2 linked regions of the Sinobacterium norvegicum genome follow. The protein of the gene in region 1 interacts with the protein of each later gene in a pairwise test. Links are inferred from orthologs where the notes say so. Each region holds a gene or a part of one and is shown on either strand. Other genes may lie near its edges.

Evidence for each region.
Region 2: the proteins of gyrB (region 1) and gyrA interact in binary tests that used the Escherichia coli proteins (3 or more experiments, as listed by UniProt). The link is inferred for Sinobacterium norvegicum from one-to-one orthologs.

The regions. Positions count from the first base shown.
Region 1 is NZ_CAKLPX010000004.1:230,507-236,619, forward strand. The notes cover bases 1,857-4,963. They hold gyrB (DNA topoisomerase (ATP-hydrolyzing) subunit B), read right to left. Parts: upstream 4,564-4,963; coding sequence 2,149-4,563; downstream 1,857-2,148. Other genes in these bases: L9P87_RS15655 (LysE family translocator), read left to right, coding at 1,857-2,085; recF (DNA replication/repair protein RecF), read right to left, coding at 4,556-4,963. Outside these bases: gmhB (D-glycero-beta-D-manno-heptose 1,7-bisphosphate 7-phosphatase), read left to right, coding at 1-110; L9P87_RS15645 (lysophospholipid acyltransferase family protein), read left to right, coding at 82-816; L9P87_RS15650 (Lrp/AsnC family transcriptional regulator), read right to left, coding at 863-1,324; more of L9P87_RS15655, read left to right, coding at 1,465-1,856; more of recF, read right to left, coding at 4,964-5,680; dnaN (DNA polymerase III subunit beta), read right to left, coding at 5,730-6,113. UniProt on the Escherichia coli protein: DNA gyrase negatively supercoils closed circular double-stranded DNA in an ATP-dependent manner to maintain chromosomes in an underwound state.
Region 2 is NZ_CAKLPX010000001.1:977,075-982,784, forward strand. The notes cover bases 1,765-4,970. They hold gyrA (DNA topoisomerase (ATP-hydrolyzing) subunit A), read right to left. Parts: upstream 4,608-4,970; coding sequence 1,965-4,607; downstream 1,765-1,964. Other genes in these bases: serC (3-phosphoserine/phosphohydroxythreonine transaminase), read right to left, coding at 1,765-1,871; L9P87_RS04285 (TRZ/ATZ family hydrolase), read left to right, coding at 4,902-4,970. In the rest of the region: pheA (prephenate dehydratase), read right to left, coding at 1-729; more of serC, read right to left, coding at 789-1,764; more of L9P87_RS04285, read left to right, coding at 4,971-5,710. UniProt on the Escherichia coli protein: A type II topoisomerase that negatively supercoils closed circular double-stranded (ds) DNA in an ATP-dependent manner to maintain chromosomes in an underwound state.

The DNA.
Region 1 (6,113 bases):
TCAATAATGAGCTGTGGGCAGAGCTCCCTGTGTACGACAACCTCAGCGACGTTGTCGACGCCTTATTAACCGGTGAATTTTATGCATCAACAAATCACGCTGGGGCTTAAGCTTCGGTCGATTATTTTCTATTTGGGCTCAGGCCTCAGCGCCCTCTGGTTTGGTACCACAGGAATGATTTTCTTTGGTCTATTACCCTTTAATATACGCCGTCAATACCTGTTGTTATGGAATCGCTTTGTCTGCTGGTGGCTAAAGATAACCTGCGGCATTGATCACCAAATTATTGGCGCAGAGAATATCAGCCATGACGTTGCTGTCGTTTTATCCAAGCACCAAAGTTCGCTGGAAACCATTTATTTGCAATTGATGTTTCAGCCGCTATCGACCATTTTGAAACGAGAATTATTGCGCATCCCTGGTTTTGGCTGGGGGCTGAGCTTGCTCAAGCCAATCGCCATAGACCGGGGCAATCCACGCCAAGCTTTGCGACAGGTAATGGATACCGGCAAGGAGCGATTGGCTGAGGGTATTTCGGTGCTAATATTTCCCGAGGGTACGCGTACGGCGCCTGGTAGCACGGCCAAACACGCTAAGAGCGGCTCTGCACTTGCCGTTGCCGCCGCTGTGCCAGTCATTCCTGTTGCCCATAATGCCGGTGAATTTTGGCCTAATAATAGCTTTGTTAAATTTCCCGGTACGGTTGTTATCTCGGTCGGTGAGAGAATAGAGAGCACCGGCAAGACGGCAGAGCAGCTAAAGGAAGAGGTTCGTCTATGGATAGACAGTGAAAGCGAGGCCATCGCTCAGCGCTGAAGCCCTTAATCCTGTCAAAACCGGCCCAGGCCGGTTTTTTTGTCGCTTAAACGGGCAGGGCAGTGGTGTACTTGATGGTCTCCATGGCAAAGCTTGAGGTCACCTTGGTTATGCCGTCCACCTTCTCCATCAGCTGCTTATAAAACCGGTCAAAGGCTTGAATATCTTTCACCTGAATCCGCAGCATATAATCGAACTCTCCCGTCATCCGATACACCTCCATCACCTCATCAAAATCGCTGACCACCTCAGTAAAACCATCAATCCAACGGTTGCTATGGTTGACGATTGCCAAGGTCATAAACACCGATGTTGGTAACTGTGCCTTCTCAGGATTTACCAAGGCCACGCGCTTAGCGATGATTTTCTCATCCTCTAAACGCTTCACTCGCTTCCAACAGGGGGTTGTCGACAGGTTGACCTTCTCTGCTAATGCAGCCAAAGAAATGGTCGCATCCTGCTGCAGCAAGTTTAAAATTTTTCTATCTACCTTATCTAGAGCAATCATTTCTCTAATCCATACTTTTTATAGAATATTAATCTCTTTGCTTCTAAATTACACCCATTTTAAGAAAATTAATTCTACGGCATCAATCTTACAATAGCGCTTCTGATTACTGCTTATCATAAGATTGTTGGAACAATATCATGTTGGATTTAACGACTATCACAACGTTGCTGGCCGCAGCCTCGTTCTCTTTTGCCGCCTCTGTCAGCCCTGGCATCAATACTTTGATGCTGGCTAATTGTGGAGCCAACCATGGCTTTAGTCGTACCATTCCTATGTTACTGGGTTGCAACATAGGCCTTTGTCTCATGTTGATTCTTGTTGCCTTTGGCGCGGGGCAATTGTTTGTGTTGTTTCCCTGGTTGGATCGGGCATTGTTGTATTTCTGTACCGCGTACTTATTGTATCTCTGTATTCAACTATTGAAGACCAGCAAACCGCAGACAGAGGAGGGCACCAGCACTTCACCTATTGGCTTCCTACAGGCGACCTCGATACAGGTGATCAACCCTGGTATTTGGATGCTGGCGGTCGCCGCGATGGGCTTTACCACCCAGATAGACAGCGGCTCCACCATGGCTGCTATCATCATCTGTGCCGTTATTACCGCAGTAAACCTGCCTGCCATTGCCATCTGGGCAGTATCCGGCTCGGCAATCAAGAAATGGCTTCATTGCCCGCTAAAACTCAAAACGTTTAATACTGTTTTGTCGTTGCTAACCTTTGCAACCATTCCCATGCTTTGGCTTAATATTCACTGAATTTCAGACACAAAAAAGCCGCTACGGAAGCTTTTCAGTAGCGGCTTTTTTTATTTGAACAATCTACACGTCGAGGTTGGCGACACGCAGAGCATTTTGCTCGATGAACTCACGTCTGGGCTCAACCTGATCCCCCATCAGCGTGGTAAATATCTGATCGGCAGCAATGGCGTCTTCAATATTCACACACAACATACGACGAACATCGGGATCCATGGTGGTTTCCCAAAGCTGCTCTGGGTTCATCTCACCCAACCCTTTATAACGCTGGATGTTATAGCCACGCTTGGCTTCTTTCATCAACCACTCGATAGCGTCTTCGATATTACTCACCTCGAGTAATTTTTCACCGCGTTTTATGTATGCGCCGTCCTCTAACAAGCCATCGAGCTTATTTCCCAGCGCCAGGATTGCCTTGTAGTCGTTCGAGCTAAAGAAGTCCTGATTAAAGCTGTAAGTAGTTGGCAGACCGTGAGCCGTAATAGTGACCTGTGGTAACCACAACTCGCGCTCAGGATCCTTAACAGCCAACACCTCGTAGCGGTTAGCACCACTGCGCGTATCAATATCCAGCTTCGATTTTAGGCCGGTACACCATTGATTGACCAGTGATTGGCTCGATAGGGCTGCGGCTGTCAGCGCATCATATTCAACCAATTCGCGCAGTACTTCAGGCGGATATAACTTAGACAAGCGATCAATCAAGGCTGCCACGCTGCGGAACTCACTGATTAAGTCATTTAACGCAGCCCCTGAGATGCCAGGTGCTTCGGCGTTTACATGAAGACTGGCACTGTCCAAGGCACTCTGTGTCATGAAGCTGCTCATCGCTTCTTCATCTTTGAGATACTGCTCCTGCTTACCCTTGGCGATCTTATACAACGGTGGCTGAGCAATGAAAATGTGACCGTTTTCGATTAACTCAGGCATCTGACGGAAGAAGAAGGTAAGCAATAATGTACGGATATGCGATCCATCCACATCGGCATCGGTCATGATGACGATTGAGTGATAGCGTAGCTTTTCGACATTGAACTCGTCTTTACCGATGCCACAACCTAACGCCGTCACAATGGTGCCAACTTCCGCTGAGGAGAGCATCTTATCAAAGCGCGCTTTTTCAACGTTAAGAATTTTACCTTTTAATGGCAAAATCGCCTGATACTTTCTGTTTCTGCCCTGTTTGGCGCTGCCACCAGCAGAGTCACCCTCCACTAGGTAAACTTCTGATAATGAAGGATCTTTTTCTTGGCAGTCGGCCAACTTACCTGGTAATCCTGCGATATCGAGAGCACCTTTGCGGCGTGTCATCTCGCGTGCTTTACGTGCAGCTTCCCTGGCCCGAGCGGCATCGAGCATCTTTTGCACGACTTGCTTCGCCTCATTGGGGTTTTCTACCAGGTAATCGCCAAACTTATTACTCATGGCGTTTTCAACTGCACCCTTAACTTCTGACGAGACTAATTTGTCCTTGGTCTGCGAGGAGAACTTAGGGTCAGGGACCTTGACGGAGACGATTGCAGTTAAGCCTTCACGCGCATCATCACCAGAGGTACTGACCTTGGCTTTCTTAGCCAAACCTTCACGCTCTATATAAGCATTTAAATTACGGGTGAGGGCGCTTCTGAAGCCCGCTAGGTGGGTACCACCATCACGCTGCGGGATGTTATTGGTGTAACAATGAATACTTTCTTGATAGGAGTCATTCCATTGCAATGCAACCTCAACACCAACGCCCTCTACCTCGTGGGTAAAGTGGAATATTTTGTTAACCGTGGTTTTGTTTTGGTTAAGATAGTCAACAAAGGCACTCAAGCCACCATCGTACTTAAAGGTCTCTTCCTTTGCGCTTCGCTCGTCTCTGAGAACAATACAGACGCCAGAGTTCAGGAAGGACAGTTCTCGTAAACGCTTGGCCAACTGCTCAAACACAAATTCTATATTGGTAAATGTCTCCGAAGAGGCCATAAACGTTACTTCGGTACCCGAGCGCGTAGTTTCACCGACGACTGTTAGTGGCGCCTGTGGCACACCATGTACATATTGTTGTTCGTGTACTTTGCCATTACGGCGAATTGTCATCTTAAGGGATTCTGACAAGGCGTTAACCACCGATACACCAACACCGTGTAAGCCGCCAGAAACCTTGTAAGTATTATCATCAAACTTACCGCCCGCATGCAGCACCGTCATGATAACCTCAGCGGCGGAGACGCCTTCTTCATGGATATCGGTTGGAATACCACGGCCATCATCTTCTACGGTGATCGATTCATCAGGGTGTATTGTGACCGTTATCTGTTCACAGTGTCCGGCCAAGGCTTCATCAATCGAGTTATCGACAATTTCAAACACCATATGATGCAAGCCGCTACCGTCGTCAGTATCACCGATATACATACCTGGACGCTTACGAACGGCATCTAAGCCTTTTAATACCTTAATACTGGACGAATCGTAGTTTGTTTCTTCAGTCATTACTGTCTCCGCATATACCTTCTTCTGAAGGCTCAGGCTTCACGCTTCCTTGTTCCACGTGAAACACTTGTAAATCTTTCGCCTTATCGAAACAACCGACGATACTCGCCTTGTCGATACAGGTTATAAAAACCTGGGCACCTTGTTCTACAAATAAATCACAGACAGCCTGCCTGTGATTACTGTCAATCTCGGCAGGCAGGTCATCTAATAAATAAATACAGTGATGACTCTTGCTCTGCTTGTAGTGCAACCCTTGGGCTATTTTTAACGCCGCCGCCACAATCTTTTGCTGGCCGCGAGAGAGTAAACTTGACGCCTCGACACCTTGATGCCGAATTTTAATATCTGCCCTATGGGGGCCATACTGCGTATAACCAAGCTGTGTATCGCGTTCGACGGTGGTGGTTAGCACATTGGATAAATCGATCTGACTATCCCAACCTCGTCGGTACTCAAGCTGAATATCAGTGCACTCTGTTAACCGTGCCAATACTTGATTAAAAACCAATACAAACTCATTAAAATACCGCTCACGGCAGTTATCTATAGTAACAGCGTAACGCGATAATTCCTCGTTCCAAATAGCCAGTTGTGCGTTATTTATACCAGAGCCCTGTCTTAGCAACGAGTTTCTCTGCTTAAGACAGCGCTGGTAAGCTCGCCAAGCGTCAAAAAACGAGTGTTCCACGTGGAACACTCCCCAGTCTAAAAACTGCCTACGCACCTTAGAGCTACCATCCAGCAAACTGAAAATATTCGCATCCATGACCAACACAGGAAATATACCGGCCAACTGAGACACGGTGCGAACAGTTTCACCATCAATACGGATCAACGGCTCCCCTTTTAGAGAGCGCTGAATACCCACATTGCGGGTTATGCCATCACTGCTATGAAACTGTGCATGGACTGTTAAGCTCTGCTGACCTCTTTTAACAACAGGCCTGACAATATTCTGCCGGAAAGATCGCGCCAACGCGACCATATGTATCGCCTCTAAAACACTGGTTTTACCACTGCCGTTGGCGCCATAAAGCAGATTAATCTGCTTAAAAGGCGCCAATGTCTGTTGCTCAATATTTCGGATATTGTTGATATAAAGCTGATTAAACAACAGTCGCACCCATCAACAAACGACACCGCTTAATAACAATAGCCACGACTTACAAACGCATTGGCATGATGACATAAAGCGCATCACACAATTCGTTGGCCACAGATTCTTCAATCTTGGCCGAGCTATTAGCGTCAACCAACGACAATTTGACATGGGCACAGTTGAGGACGGTTAATACATCCAAGATATAACTGACATTGAAACCGATCTCGATTGGCGCGCCGTTATACTCCAGACTGACAACCTCTTCAGCCTCTTCCTGTTCAGGGTTGTTGGCAACAATATTAACTGTATCAGAGGCCAGTTTTAAACGGACACCGCGATACTTTTCATTTGACAAGATCGCTACACGAGACAACGCTTGCTTGAGCTCAGCTCTGTCAGCATTAGCAATATTAATCGCCCCCTGGGGCAGCACTCGCTGATAATC
Region 2 (5,710 bases), on another replicon or contig:
GCCTTCACCATTACTGCTAACGGCTACTCGCTCAACATGCGGCCAGTGTTTATCAAGCCACTGCCGAGACTGAGCCAATGCTTGCTGATGAGCCACGATGGTTTTAATCGCCCCGGCTTCAACACCCTCCTGCGCCATCAGATGAAGCTCGATACGCAGTTCAACCTCACCGATGATTTTCAGCGATGAATTCAAGAAGCTATCGAGGGTGTGCGTCACCATACCCTCGGTGGAATTTTCAACCGGCACCACGCCATAATTAGATTCCCCAGCTTCCACCTGGGAAAACACATTGGCAATGGTTTGCTGTGGCTGTGGTATCACCCCGTGACCAAAATGCTTAACCGCTGCGGCCTGGGTAAACGTTCCCTCCGGGCCGAGATAGGCAACCTGCATCGGTTTTTCCAGCGCTAAACAAGCCGACATAATTTCACGGAAAATGTGAGCAACAACCTTACCGTTCAGCGGCCCCTCGTTGCGATCAATCACCTTGCGTAAGACTTGCGCCTCACGTTCGGGGCGATAGAACAACACCTCTTGTGGGTCTTCACCGGCGGCCTTGGCCGCCTCAAACTCAATAAACTTTGCATCGGCTACTTGCTGGGCGCAGACCGCACGCTGGTTTAACAACTGATGAATTTGTTGATCGATACCATCGATGCTCACGCGCAACTCTTGCAGGCTGGGAACATCGTTATCGACAGCTGAACCGCTGGGCTTATCACTCATGATTAAAACTCTGTGTTAGGCGGGGCAGCCCCGCGCCATCAAAACTTATGGTAAGGCAATTATGCGCTATGTCTGGCCGCAAAGTCCGACATAAAGGCAATTAACGCATCAACAGCAGCCTCTGGCACCGCATTATAAATACTGGCTCGCATACCGCCGACACTGCGATGCCCCTTCAAATTCAACAGACCCAACTCCTCAGCCTCGGCCAAGAATGCCTTGTCGAGATCACTGTTGGCCAAGGTAAATGGGATATTCATCAGCGAACGACTCTGCTTTTCAACCGGGTTGGCATAAAAGCCTGAGCCATCGATATAATCATAGAGCTTGGCAGCTTTACGGCGGTTGATCACTTCCATCGCCTCAATGCCACCCTGCTCTTTCAGCCACTGAAATACCAAGCCCGAAAGATACCAAGCATAGGTCGGGGGAGTGTTGTACATAGAGTCGTTGTCGTCGGCAACCTTGTAATTCAGCATCGCCGGACAAATAGGCAGGGCGCGATCCAGCAGAGTCTTACGAATAATCACCAGCGTCAAACCGGCGGGACCGATATTCTTCTGGGCGCCGGCATAGATCATATCGTACTTGTTAACATCAATTTTGCGCGACAATATAGTGGAAGACATATCGGCCACCAGGGGCACATCAACCTGTGGTTCCTCAAAGAACTCGACACCGCCAATAGTTTCATTCGGGGTGTAGTGAAGATAGGCCGCATTAGGGTTTAGCTGCCAATCGGCAAGCGGTGGTATCGTCGAGAAATTCGTACCTTCAGAACTGGCTACGACATTAACATCACAGTAGCGCCCAGCTTCTTTAATCGCCTTCTTTGACCACTGGCCGGTATTGACATAATCAGCAGTCCCCTTATCACCCAACAGGTTTAAAGGAATAGCAGCGAACTGAGTGCTGGCTCCGCCTTGTAAAAACAGTACCGCGAAATCGTCACTGATACTCAACAACTCTCGCAAGTCGGCCTCGGCCTGCTGGGCCACACCCACAAATTCTGGCGAGCGATGGCTCATTTCCATAATAGAAAGACCCTTACCCTGCCAATCCGCCATCTCTTGTTGGGCGCGATTCAACACCGCTTCGGGTAATGCTGCCGGTCCTGCACAGAAATTATATTTACGTGACATGCCACTCATCCTCAATCTTTTAAAATGCAAAAGTGAGGACGCATAACGCCCTCACTTCTTTTCTTTTTTATCGTGTCTTAAGCGTGAAGCTAGTTATTCTGCATCATCGTCGGCCGTAGCTTCACCGTCGATCGCGTCACCAGTAGCAACAGGCGTTGCTTCAGCAGCAGCGGCTTGATGCTCTTCTTCTAACAGCGCCAATTCGTCCTCATCCGGCTCTTCGATACGGGCGACACTGACCAGTTTTTCACCGTCTTTCAATCGGATCAAACGCACACCTTGGGTGTTTCTGCTCAGTACCGAAATCTCGGTGGTACGAGAACGAATCATGGTGCCTTGGTTGCTGATTAGCATCAACTCATCGCCCTCGAAGACCTGAACTGCACCAACGAGGTTACCGTTACGGTCACTGCATTGCTGACCGATGACGCCCATATTGCCACGCCCCTTAGTCGGGAAGTCTTCCATCGCCGTCTGCTTACCGTAGCCATTCTCACTAACACTTAACATACGGCCGCCTTGCGCAGGAATCATCAATGAGATAACGCGGTTAGCCTCATCCATTTTAATACCGCGAACACCGCGACTGGTACGACCGAGAGGACGCAGGTTGGACTCATGGAAGCGAACCACCTTACCGGCATCGCTGATCAACATAATATCATCATCGCCATTGGTAATAGCAGTACCGACCAAGGCATCACCCTCATCCAGGTTAACAGCAATCAAACCACTGCTGCGTTGACGTGAGAAGTTGGTCAGTGCTGTCTTCTTAATGGTGCCGAAACCGGTCGCCATGACCACGAACTGGTCTTCGCGATACTCGCTCACCGGCAGGATACTGGTAATACGCTCACCCTCATCCAAAGGCAGTAAATTCACCACCGGACGACCACGGGCGTTACGACCTGCCACGGGGATATGGAAAACTTTCAGCCAGTAAACCTTGCCAGCATTACTGAAACAAAGAATGGTATCGTGGGTGCTGGCAATCAACAGGTGCTCAACAAAATCGTCGTCTTTGACCGCTGTCGCCGACTTGCCTGTGCCGCCGCGGCGCTGGGCTTGATAATCCGACAAAGGCTGCGTCTTGGCATAACCGCCGTGCGATATAGTCACCACACGATCTTCTTCTGGAATCAGGTCTTCAACGGTTAAGTCGTGGGTAGAGGCGGTGATTTCCGTACGGCGCTCGTCACCGAACTCGTCGCGAATTTGCTCCAGCTCTTCTGTAATCACTTCCAACAAACGCTCGCTGCTGGCAAGAATGTGGAGGTATTCAGCAATCTGCAACAGTCGCTCTTGGTATTCTGCAATCAGCTTGTCATGCTCCATACCGGTTAGCTTCTGAAGACGTAAGTCCAAGATAGCCTGAACCTGAACAGGCGAGAGATAATACTTACCGTCACGGTAACCGTACTCTTCCGGCAAGTCCTCTGGACGACAGGCTGTTTCACCCGCCTTCTCCAGCATCTGGGCGACGTTACCGAGCTGCCAACCAACACCGATTAGCGCCTCACGGGCCTCGGCAGTGTTCGCCGATGCTTTAATGGCTGCAATGACCGGATCAATATTAGAAATAGCAACAGCCAAACCTTCAAGAATATGGCCACGCTCACGCGCTTTTCGCAACAAATACACGGTGCGACGAGTGACGACTTCACGGCGGTGCAGCAAGAAATGCTCAAGCAACTCTTTGAGGTTCAAAATACGGGGCTGGCCATCGACTAGAGCAACAGTATTAATACCAAATACGGCTTCCAGTTGCGTCTGAGCATAGAGGTTGTTGAGAACAACATCACCCATTTCACCACGTTTAATTTCGATGACGACGCGCAGGCCATCCTTATCCGATTCGTCGCGAAGCTCGCTGATACCCTCTACTTTCTTCTCTTTCACCAACTCGGCAATTTTCTCAATCAAACGTGCCTTGTTGAGCTGATAGGGAAGCTCAGTAATGATGATAGCCTCTCGGCCTTTACTGTTGGTTTCTACCTCAGCGCGGGCGCGAATACGGATACGGCCGCGGCCGGTGCGATAAGCCTGAATAATACCGGCACGGCCGTTGATGATGGCGGCGGTCGGGAAATCGGGCCCTGGAATATGCTCCATAAGCTCATCGACGGTAATGTCGCTGTTTGCAATCATTGCCAAACAACCGCTGATCACCTCACTGAGGTTGTGCGGCGGAATATTGGTCGCCATACCAACGGCGATACCGGATGAACCATTGACCAACAGGTTGGGGATTTTGGTCGGCATAACGGCGGGAATAAGCTCGGTGCCGTCGTAGTTTTCAACGTAATCGACCGTCTCTTTATCGAGATCGGCGAGAATTTCGTGGGTAATCTTACGCATACGGATTTCCGTATAACGCATGGCTGCCGCACTATCTCCATCGACAGAACCAAAGTTACCCTGACCATCGACCAACATATAGCGCAGCGAGAACGGCTGCGCCATACGAACAATGGCTTCATAAACAGCGGAGTCGCCGTGGGGGTGATATTTACCAATCACGTCGCCGACCACACGGGCCGATTTTTTGTAGGCTTTATTATAATCGTTATTGAGCACGCTCATCGCGAATAAAACGCGGCGGTGTACTGGCTTTAGACCGTCTCTAACATCGGGAAGTGCACGACCAACGATAACGCTCATGGCATAATCGAGGTAGGATTGCTTCATCTCATCTTCGATGTTAACCGGGAAAATCTCTTTAGCTATTTCGCCCATGGAGTAGTGCTGCCCCTAATGTATGTAATCAGTTGAAAATCACGAGAAAACAGCAGAAGAACGCTGACATCTGCATTCGCGAACAAAGTACAAGATCATAACATATAAACCACCCCTGTCACGTCCTCAGAGGCGCTAGAAGCGCTTTTAGTTATATTAGTAGTTTCGCATTCAACATAGGAAACGACGCCAGACCGAATATAAGGCCCATAAACCGGCTTAAACGGCGTTTTTATCCACGAATTAGGTATACTAAATCAACACCACACCTTCACCCCCCTTAAAGGCCGAGCCATGACTGCCCACAAAATCGCCGTCGACACGACTATTTCCGCCGACTGGCTGGCCGCCGTCGACCAACACAATCCGGCCCCCAGCAGCGGCATTACTGAACGACAAACCATCGCCATCGATAACGGCATAATTGTCGCCATAGGCGACAGCGAGACGATCCTGGCCGACTATCAAGGCCGGCAACACCATCAGCTCGACCAACACCTACTGATACCTGGCCTGATCAACGCCCATGGACACAGCGCTATGACTCTGCTGCGCGGCTATGCCGACGACTATCCGCTGATGGAGTGGCTGCAACAACACATTTGGCCGGCGGAACAACAGTGGGTAGAAGAGTCCTTCGTCCGCGACGGCAGCGATCTGGCCATTGCCGAGATGCTACTCGGCGGCACCACCTGTTTCAGTGACATGTATTTCTTCCCTGAACAGACCGCAGCCGCCTGTATTGATGCCGGCATGCGTGCCCAGCTCTGTTTTCCGATACTCGACTTCCCCAACAACTGGTCTGACAATGCCGATGACGCCATCGACAAAGGGCTTGCCCTGGCCAGCGCCACAACAGATTCTCTGATCAGCTTCGCCTTTGGCCCACACGCCCCGTATACCGTAGGTGATGACAGCATGAAAAAAATCGTCAACCTGGCCAAGCAACACCAACTTGCTGTCCAGATCCACTGCCACGAGACCCAGCATGAAGTCGACGATGCCATAAAAGAGACAGGCAAACGACCACTGCAACGCCTAGATGAGCTAGGCCTGCTCAGTGACAATACCCAACTGGTGCACATGACAGCACTCAATGATGA